3 regions of the Nocardiopsis tropica genome follow, and region 2 is predicted to be linked to each of the others. Evidence: riboswitches for the same ligand, from Rfam matches in the RefSeq annotation. Region 2 holds a riboswitch; each other region holds the start of a gene.
The links. A riboswitch is a leader RNA that binds a small molecule or an ion and turns the genes downstream of it on or off. The one in region 2 is predicted to bind cobalamin.

Region 1 (3,266 bases), on a different contig from region 2:
TGCCCCGCACCCTGCTCGCCGCGGTCTGCGGGGCCGGCCTGGCCGTGTGCGGCGCGGTCATGCAGTCCCTGCTCCGCAACCCGCTGGCGGACCCCTTCGTGCTCGGGGTCTCCTCCGGCGCCTCCACCGGGGCGGTCCTCGTGACCGTGCTCGGCTGGGGCGCCGGAGCGGTCTCGCTCCCGGCGGGGGCCTTCGCGGGCGCCCTGCTCTCCTTCGGCATGGTGATGCTGCTCAGCCACAGCCTCGGCGGGAGCATGGACCGCGTCGTGCTGTCCGGGGTCGCGGCCATGCAGCTGTTCTCGGCGCTGACCTCGTTCATCGTGCTGACCTCGGCGGACGCCGACACCACGCGCGCGGTGCTGTTCTGGCTGCTGGGCTCCCTCGGCGGCGCCGGATGGACCGACGTGCTCCTGTGCGCCGCGGTGCTGTGCCTCGTGCTCGCCGTCTGCCTCGCCCACACCACCACCCTGGACGCCTTCGCCTTCGGCGAGGAGGCCGCGGCGAACCTGGGCGTCCGGGTGGGCCGGGCCCGCGTGCTGCTGCTGAGCGCCACCGCACTGCTCACGGCGGTGCTGGTCAGCTCCACGGGCGCGATCGGGTTCGTGGGCCTGGTCCTGCCGCACGCCGCACGGGCCCTCACCGGCTCCTCCCACGCCCGGCTGCTGCCGGTCACCGCGCTGGCGGGGGCGGTCTTCCTGGTGTGGGTGGACACGGTCGCCCGGACCGCGCTGGACCCGCAGGAGATCCCGGTGGGGGTGGTCACCTCCCTCATCGGGGTGCCCGCCTTCATCGCCGTGCTGTACCGAGTGAGGAGGAAGACGTGAACCACCCGGTCCGGGACCCGGGGGAGGGGCTGCGCGCCGACCGGGTCAGCCTCGGGATCGGCGGCCGTCTCGTGCTCGACGGCGTCACCCTCGCCACCCGCCCCGGTGAGACCGTCGGCCTGCTGGGACCCAACGGGTCGGGCAAGTCCACCCTGCTGCGGCTGCTCGCCGGGGTGCTCGCCCCCTCCGCCGGGGCGGTCACCCTGGACGGCCGGCCGCTGGACCGGGTCGGCCGCCGGGCCGTGGCACGGCGGGTGGCCACCGTCCAGCAGCAGGCGCACACCCAGACCGAGCTGACGGTCCGCGAGGTGGTGGCCCTGGGACGCATCCCGCACCGCCGGTCCTGGACGCCCATGACCCCGGCCGACCTGGAGGCCGTGGCGCGGGCGCTGGAGCGCACCGGACTGGCGGACCGGGCCGACCAGTCCTGGCACACCCTGTCCGGCGGCGAACGCCAGCGCGCCCAGATCGCCCGGGCCCTGGCCCAGGAACCCGGTGAGCTCCTGCTCGACGAACCCACCAACCACCTCGACATCCAGTACCAGCTCGACCTGATGGAGCTGGTCACGGGCCTGCCGGTGACCACCGTGATCGCCCTGCACGACCTCAACCTGGCGGCGATGTACTGCGACCGCCTGGTCGTGCTCCGGGACGGCCGGGCGGTCGCCGGGGGCACGCCCTCCGAGGTCCTGACCTCCGACCTCATCGGAGAGGTGTACGGGGTCCCGGCCGAGGTCACCCCGGGGGCCGACGGCCCGGTGGTCCGCTTCCTGCGCCGGGGCGCCGTCCCCCCGGGGCGGGCCGACCGCTCCTGACGTCCCCGCCGGGACCGGAGGAGGGGCTCCCGGCTACAGTGTGAATCCTTTGCCCGTGGTACAGGAACCCGGTGAGATTCCGGGGCGGTTCCGCCACTGTGACACCCCGACGAGGGGTGCAGCCAGACACTGGCCCGGGCAGTCCGACCGCCGACGGGGCGAGAACCCCGAGGGAGGAGCCCGGCCATGACGGTCCGGATCGCTCTGCTGTCCACGTCCGACACCGACCTGCTGTCCGCGCGGGCCAGCGGCGCCGCCTACCTGTGGGCCAACCCGTCCCGCGCCTCCGACGCCGAACTCACCGGCGCCGTCGGGCGCGCCGACCTCGTGGTGGTGCGCCTGCTGGGCTCCTCGCACGACCTGTGGCCCGGTCTGGCCGCCGTCCGCGAGCGGGGCACGCCCCTGGTGGTCCTCAGCGGCGAGCAGCAGCCCAGCGCCGAGCTCATGGAGCACTCCACCGTGCCCATCGGGGTGGCGACCGAGGCCCACCGCTACCTGGCCGAGGGCGGTCCGGCCAACCTCGGCCGCCTGCACGCCTTCCTGTCGGACACCGTGCTGCTGACCGGGGAGGGGTTCGAGCCCCCGTCGGCGCTCCCGCCGTGGGGCTTCGCCGAGCGCGAGCGGCCGCACGGCCAGGGCCTCCCCGAGGTGGGAATCCTCTACTACCGGGCCCACGAGGCGGGCGGCAACACGGCGTTCGCGCACGCCCTGGCCGACGCCGTCGACGCGACCGGCCGGGCCGTGGGCGTCCCCGTCTTCGCCGGGTCGCTGCGCTCGGCCCCCGACGACCTCTACGAGGCGCTCGGCGGCTTCGACGCCCTGGTGGTCACGGTCCTCGCGGCGGGCGGCAGCGTGCCCGCGTCCGCGAGCGCGGGCGGCGACGACGAGGCCTGGGACGTGGAGCGCATGGCCGCCCTGGACGTCCCCGTCCTCCAGGGCCTGTGCCTGACCAGCTCACGCGCGGACTGGGAGGGTTCCGACGACGGGGTCACCCCGCTCGACTCGGCCACCCAGATCGCCATCCCCGAGTTCGACGGCCGCATCATCACGGTGCCGTTCTCCTTCAAGGAGATCGACAGCGACGGGCTGCCCCGCTACGTCGCCGACCCCGAGCGCTGCACGCGGCTGGCCGGGACCGCCGTCGCCCACGCCCGGCTCCGGCACGTGCCGCCCGCCGAGAAGCGGATCGCCGTGGTCCTGTCCGCCTATCCCACCAAGCACGCGCGCATCGGCAACGCCGTCGGGCTCGACACCCCCCGCTCCCTGGTGCGCCTGCTGCGCCGCCTGCGCCGGGAGGGCTACGACCTGGGCGCGCCCGACGCCCTTCCCGGCCTGGACCTGCCCGACGAGACCGAGGCGGGCGACGCCCTGATCCACGCCCTGATCGCGGCGGGCGGCCAGGACGAGGACTGGCTGACCTCCGTCCAGCTCACCGAGGCCCACGTGCGCATCACCCCCGAGCAGTACGCCGCCTGGACCCGGGACCTGGACCCGGCGCTGAAGGAGGCGATGACCGAGGCGTGGGGCGCCGCACCCGGCAAGCTGTACGTGAACGAACAGGGCGAACTCGTGCTGGCCGCCCTCCGGGCGGGCAACGTCGTCGTGCTGGTCCAGCCCCCGCGCGGTT
Region 2 (3,266 bases):
CCTGCTCCAGGGCTCCTCGCTGCCGATCGACCACCTGTTGCGTGACGAGGTCCGTGACGGACTGCGCCAGGGGTTCTGGCAGGCCCTGGAGCGGGCCAGGTCCTGACAGGGCGCGCGGGAGTGCGAGTAGGGGATGGGGGCGATGCGGTTGACCCACGTGACGACGGCAGAACTCGACCGTTGGGAATTCCACGCTGTCCGGTCCGGTGAGCACGGACGGGTCGCCGCCCAACTCCTGGACCTGGCCAACCGGGTCGACGCGGGGAGCGAGGTCTCGCGCGCGGAGCTGTTCGTGCGCGCGGGGGAGCAGTGGGAGATCGCCCAGGAGTTCGAGCGCGCCTGCTCGGCCTACCAGAGGGCGATCGACGACGGCGGGGCCACGGTGATCGACGCCCGCGCGCTCAGCGCCGGGGCACTCCTGCAACTGGACGAGGTCGACCAGGCCTACGCCCACCTCAAACGCCTGGAGGGCGAGGATCCGCCCGGACTCCAGACCTTCATCCACGTCGCGGAGGCACTGTACGCGCACGACGACCTGGAGGGCGCCGAGCGGTGGGCGACGGTCGGCGCGCACCGGTTCCTCGACCGGGCCTCCTCGCCCTACGTCCGCGACCTCCTGGTGGAGCTCCTGCGCATCCGGTTCCGCATCCGCACCGACCTGGGGCTGTCCGAGGACCGGCTGGACCGCAGACTCGACGAGGAGTGACCCCGGCCGTCCGGCCCGGCGGAGTGAGCTTTCCGACGTGCGGGCGCGCCGCCGACACGCCCGGGGCGGTGGAGGCACGGATCTCCGCCCGGCCGCTCCGGTCCGGGGCCGGCCGCCGCGGACACGGCCGTGTGGTCAGCGGCACCGGTTCGCCGGGCGCCGCCCGAACCGCCTCGGAAGCGGCGTTCCGGGCGTTCGGCCGCCCCTCGGGGGGCGCTCCCGGTCCCGGGGAGCCCCGGCGACGATCTAGGCTGTGTCCGGTCGCCTCCCAGCTGCCCCGACGAGGCGCGACATCCCCCTGAACCGGGTGCCCGAGGCCCTCTCATACCACGGCCCACGCGTGTGTTCGACGATCGTCGAAGAATCCGAGAAATCGATGACACGCCATCATCTTGCGGTGTTCCAACGCAGGGCCCCCTAGATGTAGTATCTGTCCCGCTGGTGGTTCACCCCTCGGGGTGAGGCAAGAGGGAACCCGGTGCGAAGCCGGGGCTGCCCCGCAGCGGTAAGTGGGAACGAAGCCGTCACAGGCACTGGGGACCCCCGAAGGCCCCGGGAAGCGACGGTGCGTAGGCCGCCCACGAGCCCGAAGACCTGCCACCGGTGCGCACGTGAACGTGCGCCGACGACGGGGCTTCGAGGGTGAGCCGCCGCGACCCACCGGTCGGACGACCGCACGCACCCGGTGCGTCGGTCCCCCGGTGCGTGCCGCGCACCTTGCCCATCGTGTCCCCTCCCCGCCGGGACTCTTCTACCGAGGTTGGAGCCGCTGTATGACCCTTGACGTCGAGGCCGTGCCCGTATCCGTTCGGCCCGAGCCGACCAACGAGGGCGCGCCCCCCGCCGCCGTCGACCGGATCGAGCACGTCGTGACCGAGGCCTGTGCGAGGCTCACCGGTGTTTCGGCGGAGAAGGTCCTCACCGAGGCCCGCCGCGGCTTCTACCCCGGCATCCCCGACTCCGAGGTCGAGCTCGCCCTGGTCATGGCCGCCCGCAGCTTCGTGGAGGTCGACCCGGACTACTCGTTCGTGGCCGCCCGCCTGCTGCTGGACAAGCTGCGCCGCGAGGCCCTCACCTTCATCAGCGGCGCCCCCGACGCCGCCGGGCAGTCCGAGATGGGCGAGCGCTACGCCGCCTACCTGGCCGCCTACGTCAGCCGCGGCATCGACCTGGGCCAGCTCGACCCGGCGCTCGCCGGGTTCGACCTGGAGCGCCTGGGCGCCGCCCTGCGCCCCGAGCGCGACGAGCAGTTCACCTTCCTCGGCATCCAGACCCTCTACGACCGCTACTTCCTGCACAGCGACGAGGTCCGCTACGAGCTGCCGCAGGCGTTCTTCATGCGCGTCGCCATGGGGCTGGCCCTCAACGAGGACGACCGCGAGGCCCGCGCCATCGAGTTCTACGAGCTGCTGTCCTCGTTCGACTTCATGGCCTCCACGCCCACCCTGTTCAACGCCGGCACGGTGCGCGCGCAGCTGTCCTCCTGCTTCCTCACCACCGTCGGCGACGACCTCCAGGCCATCTTCCACGGCATCAGCAACAACGCGATGCTGTCCAAGTACTCGGGCGGGCTCGGCAACGACTGGACCCCGGTGCGCGGCCTCGGCTCGCACATCCGCGGCACCAACGGCAAGAGCCAGGGCGTCGTCCCGTTCCTGAAGATCGCCAACGACACCGCCGTCGCGGTCAACCAGGGCGGCAAGCGCAAGGGCGCCGTGTGCGCCTACCTGGAGACCTGGCACATCGACATCGAGGAGTTCCTCGACCTCCGCAAGAACACCGGCGACGACCGCCGCCGCACCCACGACATGAACACCGCGAACTGGGTTCCGGACCTGTTCATGCAGCGTGTGGAGCAGGGCGGCAGCTGGACCCTGTTCTCGCCGGACGAGGTCCCCGACCTGCACGACAAGTACGGCACCGACTTCGCCGAGGCCTACGAGAAGTACGAGGCCGCCGCCGAGGAGGGCCGGATCAAGGTCGCCAAGAAGATCCCCGCGGTCGACCTCTGGCGTCGCATGCTGACCATGCTGTTCGAGACCGGGCACCCCTGGATCACCTTCAAGGACCCGTCCAACCTGCGCTCGCCGCAGCAGCACGTCGGCGTCGTGCACTCCTCCAACCTGTGCACCGAGATCACGCTGAACACCAGCGCCGACGAGGTCGCCGTCTGCAACCTGGGCTCGGTCAACCTGGCCCAGCACGTGGGCCCCGACGGCCTGGACGCCGAGCGCCTGCGCCGCACCGTCCGCACCGCCGTGCGCATGCTCGACAACGTCATCGACGTGAACTTCTACACGATCCCCGAGGCGCGCCGCGCGAACATGCGCCACCGCCCCGTGGGCCTCGGCCTGATGGGCTTCCAGGACGCCCTGTTCAAGCTGCGCACCCCGTTCGCCTCCGAGGGCGCGGTGACGTTCGCCGACGAGAGCATGGAGCTGATCAGCTACTACGCCATCGAGGCGTCCATGGAGCTGGCCTCCGAGCGCGGCGCCTACGAGTCCTTCGAGGGCTCGCTGTGGAGCCGGGGCGTCCTGCCGATCGACTCGCTGCGGCTCCT
Region 3 (3,266 bases), on a different contig from region 2:
CTCCAGGCCCCGCCGCACGAAGGAGACGATGCCCTCCTCGTCCTCCACCACCAGAATCGCCAACGCCGTGTCCTCTCCGCCCGTGGTCCCCCTACCTTGGCAGGAACCGCTGAACCGTTCCTGAGAGCCACATGAAGACGTTCTTCAGGTGGCTTTCAGGACTCCATCATCTTGCCGCCGCATGCTTGGGGCAGTAGAAACCTTCGAGCAAAGGAAACGCCGATGCAGCGCAACACCGTCATCCTCCTCTCCTCCGCCGCCGCGGCCGGGCTGCTGGCCGTCGGCACGATCGGCTACCTCGTGGTGGACGACCCCGAGCAGCAGGTCGACTCGATCGAGCTCACCGGCGTGACCTCCGGTTCGGCCCCCTCGGCGAGCGGGGGGGACGCGTCGGGGCAGAACCCCCCCTCGACCCAGTCGGTGGACGGCCTGGAGCAGCTCGTGGGCGAGCTGCGCGCCGACGGTGACGACGACGGCGACGGCGACGACACCGACGACTGGACGGTGTCCGGTGTCGAGGTCGACTTCGGCCCCGAGGAGTGGCTGCTGACCGACCCCGAGCTGGAGGACTTCGACGGCAACGGCACCGTCCAGCCGCTCCTGGACGAGCTGCGCGGCCTGGAGGGCACCGAGGTGACGCTGGGCGTGCGCTACGAGGCCGACGACGACCGCGACGACGCCGACGTGTACACCATCAACGGGCTGGCCTTCCGGGACACCGACGACGGCCCGGCCCCGTGGCAGAACACCGGCGGGCAGACCGAGGCCGACCGCGACACGGTGTCCGCGAACGCCGCCGAGGCGGTCGGCGAGGGAGCCCGCACCGTCGAGGTCGAGCGCCAGGACGAGGACGGCTGGGACGGCTGGGACGCCGAGGTGCTCGACGCCGGCGGCCAGGAGTACGAGGTGATCCTCGACGCGGCCGGCGAGGTCGTCGACGTGCGCGCCGAGGACTGACCTGCGAGGACCCCGTGCGGCCGTCCCGCGGCCCGTCCCCGTGTCCGCGCGGTCGGGGCCCCGCCCTCCTCGGGGGGCGGGGCCCCTTCATGTCGTCCGGTCATCCGGTCTGCGGGCCCGGGGGCGGGGCCGGTCGCCCGGTCCGCCCCGGCCGGACCGCCCGGGGCCGCCGCCGGAGGCCGGCACGGCAAGGCGACGTCCCCCGGAGCAGGCAGGAGGGGGTCGGGGTACCCTCGTCGGGCCAGTCGAACTCCACTTGGTGGGGTCAGGGAACCCGGTGGGAATCCGGGACTGACGCGCAGCGGTGAGGATGACGGGCGGGCACGTCCGGGGAGCACTCCCCGGGACAGCCACTGGAGCACGGCTCCGGGAAGGCGCTCCGCACCGGTCGAATCCGAGTCCGAAGACCTGCTGGCACCGGCGGCCACGGTCCGCCGAGTCATCCGCGGGCTCCGCGAACGAGTCCCTGACCCGAAGGACGCGCATGTCCCCGCCCGGTTCTCCCCCCTCCACGCGCCGTACGCGCCGTGACCGCTGCCCCGGCGTGCTGAGACCCTGGCCCGCCGAGGACGGCCTGCTGGTCAGGCTCCGGCTCATCGGCGGCCGTGTCGGCGCCTCCTCGCTGCGCGCCCTCGCCGCGGTGGCCGACCGGTACGGCTCCGGCCGTGTCCACGTCACCGGCCGCGCGAACCTGCAACTGCGCGCGCTGCCGGGAAACGCGGGGCGGTTGGGGCCCGAGGTGGTCCGGGCCCTGGCGGAGACCGGCCTGCTGCCCTCCGTCAGCCACGAACTCGTCCGCAACGTGATGGTCTCCCCGGGCACGGGCACGGGCACGGCGGGCCCCGCCGGGACCGGACCGGGCGGAGGCCGGGCCGACCTGCGACCCGTCGCCTCGGACCTGGACACGATGCTGTGCTCCGTCCCGCGCCGCGCCGACCTGCCCGGCCGTTTCCTGTTCGTCCTGGACGACGGGCGCGGCGACCTGATCGGCCACCCGTGCGACCTGGGGCTCGTCGCCCTGGACGAGGGCGTCGCCCAGCTGAGGATCGGCGAGAGCTGGGGCCCGCTGGTGCCGGTCGACGAGGCGCCCGCCGCGCTCCTGCGCCTGGCGGACGCGTTCCTGGACCGTCGCGGGGAGGGGCCCACGGCGCCGTGGCACGTCGCCGAGCTCCCGGCGCCGCTGGCCGGGCCGGTGGAACCGGACCGGCGGCTCCCGCCTCCCGCCCCGCCGCTGCCGTACGGCCCGCTGCCCGGGGGCGCACGGCATGTGCGTGTGCCCGACGAGGGCCTGGACCGTCCGGCCGCCGAGGCCCTCGCCGCGGAGGCGCTCGCCGCCGGGTCCGGCGAACTCGTCGTCACACCCTGGCGCGGCGTCCTGGTACCCGGAAAGCCCGGCTCCGCCCCCGGGGAGGCGCGGTGACCGCCCCACGCCGGCCGGGCCGGCACTACGACTACATCGACGACGGGCCCGCGATCTACACGGACTCCTTCGCCGTCATCCGGGAGGAGGCCGAGCTCGGGCACCTGCCCGCCGACGCGGAGCGGCTCGCCGTGCGGATGATCCACGGCACCGGCCAGGTCGACCTCGCCGGGGACCTGGTGGTCCACCCCGGCCTGGTGTCCGCGGCGCGCTCCGCCCTGCGTGCCGGGGCGCCGATCCTGTGCGACGCGCGCATGGTGGCCAGCGGTGTGACCGCGAGCCGCCTTCCGTGTGACAACGAGGTGCTCTGCTTCCTGGGCGACGGACGCGTACCCGGCCTCGCCGCCGAGTGGGGGACCACGCGCAGCGCCGCCGCGGTCTCCCTGTGGGAACCGTTCCTGGAGGGCGCCGTGGTCGCCGTCGGCAACGCGCCCACCGCCCTCTTCCACCTGTTGGAGATGCTGGCCGACGGGGCGCCGCGCCCGGCCGCGATCGTCGGCTGCCCCGTCGGTTTCGTGGGGGCCGCCGAGTCCAAGCAGGCGCTGACGGAGTTCGGCGACCGGTTCGGCGCCGACATCCCCTACGTGACCGCCCGCGGCCGCCGCGGAGGCTCCGCGATGACCTGTTCCGCTCTCAACGCACTCGCCAAGGAGGAGGAGTGACCGGACGTTTCCACGGGGTGGGCGTCGGCCCCGGCGACCCCGAGCTGATCACCCTCAAGGCCGCACGGCTCATCGCCGCGGCCGACGTCGTCGCCTACCACGCCGGGGTCGGCAAGGCGTCCAACGCCCGCCGCATCGCCGCGTCGCTGATCCCCGGTTCGGCGGTCGAGGAACAGCTCACCTACCCGGTCACCACCGGCGCGACCGACCACCCGGGCGGGTACACG

Region 1: another riboswitch for cobalamin. It lies ahead of cobN (cobaltochelatase subunit CobN); the one in region 2 lies ahead of ACFQBR_RS14450 (ribonucleoside-diphosphate reductase subunit alpha).
Region 3: another riboswitch for cobalamin. It lies ahead of ACFQBR_RS13405 (nitrite reductase); the one in region 2 lies ahead of ACFQBR_RS14450 (ribonucleoside-diphosphate reductase subunit alpha).

Annotation. Positions count from the first base shown of each region.
Region 1 is NZ_JBHSUF010000007.1:203,414-206,679, reverse strand. It holds gene ACFQBR_RS13485 (FecCD family ABC transporter permease) at 1-824, shown strand, start outside; gene ACFQBR_RS13480 (ABC transporter ATP-binding protein) at 821-1,639, shown strand; cobalamin riboswitch at 1,654-1,791, shown strand; gene cobN (cobaltochelatase subunit CobN) at 1,826-3,266, shown strand, end outside.
Region 2 is NZ_JBHSUF010000008.1:68,211-71,476, forward strand. It holds gene ACFQBR_RS14440 (NYN domain-containing protein) at 1-106, shown strand, start outside; gene ACFQBR_RS14445 (hypothetical protein) at 134-706, shown strand; cobalamin riboswitch at 1,132-1,322, shown strand; gene ACFQBR_RS14450 (ribonucleoside-diphosphate reductase subunit alpha) at 1,480-3,266, shown strand, end outside.
Region 3 is NZ_JBHSUF010000007.1:183,494-186,759, forward strand. It holds gene ACFQBR_RS13395 (response regulator transcription factor) at 1-63, opposite strand, end outside; gene ACFQBR_RS13400 (PepSY domain-containing protein) at 223-957, shown strand; cobalamin riboswitch at 1,184-1,387, shown strand; gene ACFQBR_RS13405 (nitrite reductase) at 1,442-2,377, shown strand; gene ACFQBR_RS13410 (precorrin-8X methylmutase) at 2,374-3,039, shown strand; gene ACFQBR_RS13415 (precorrin-2 C(20)-methyltransferase) at 3,036-3,266, shown strand, end outside.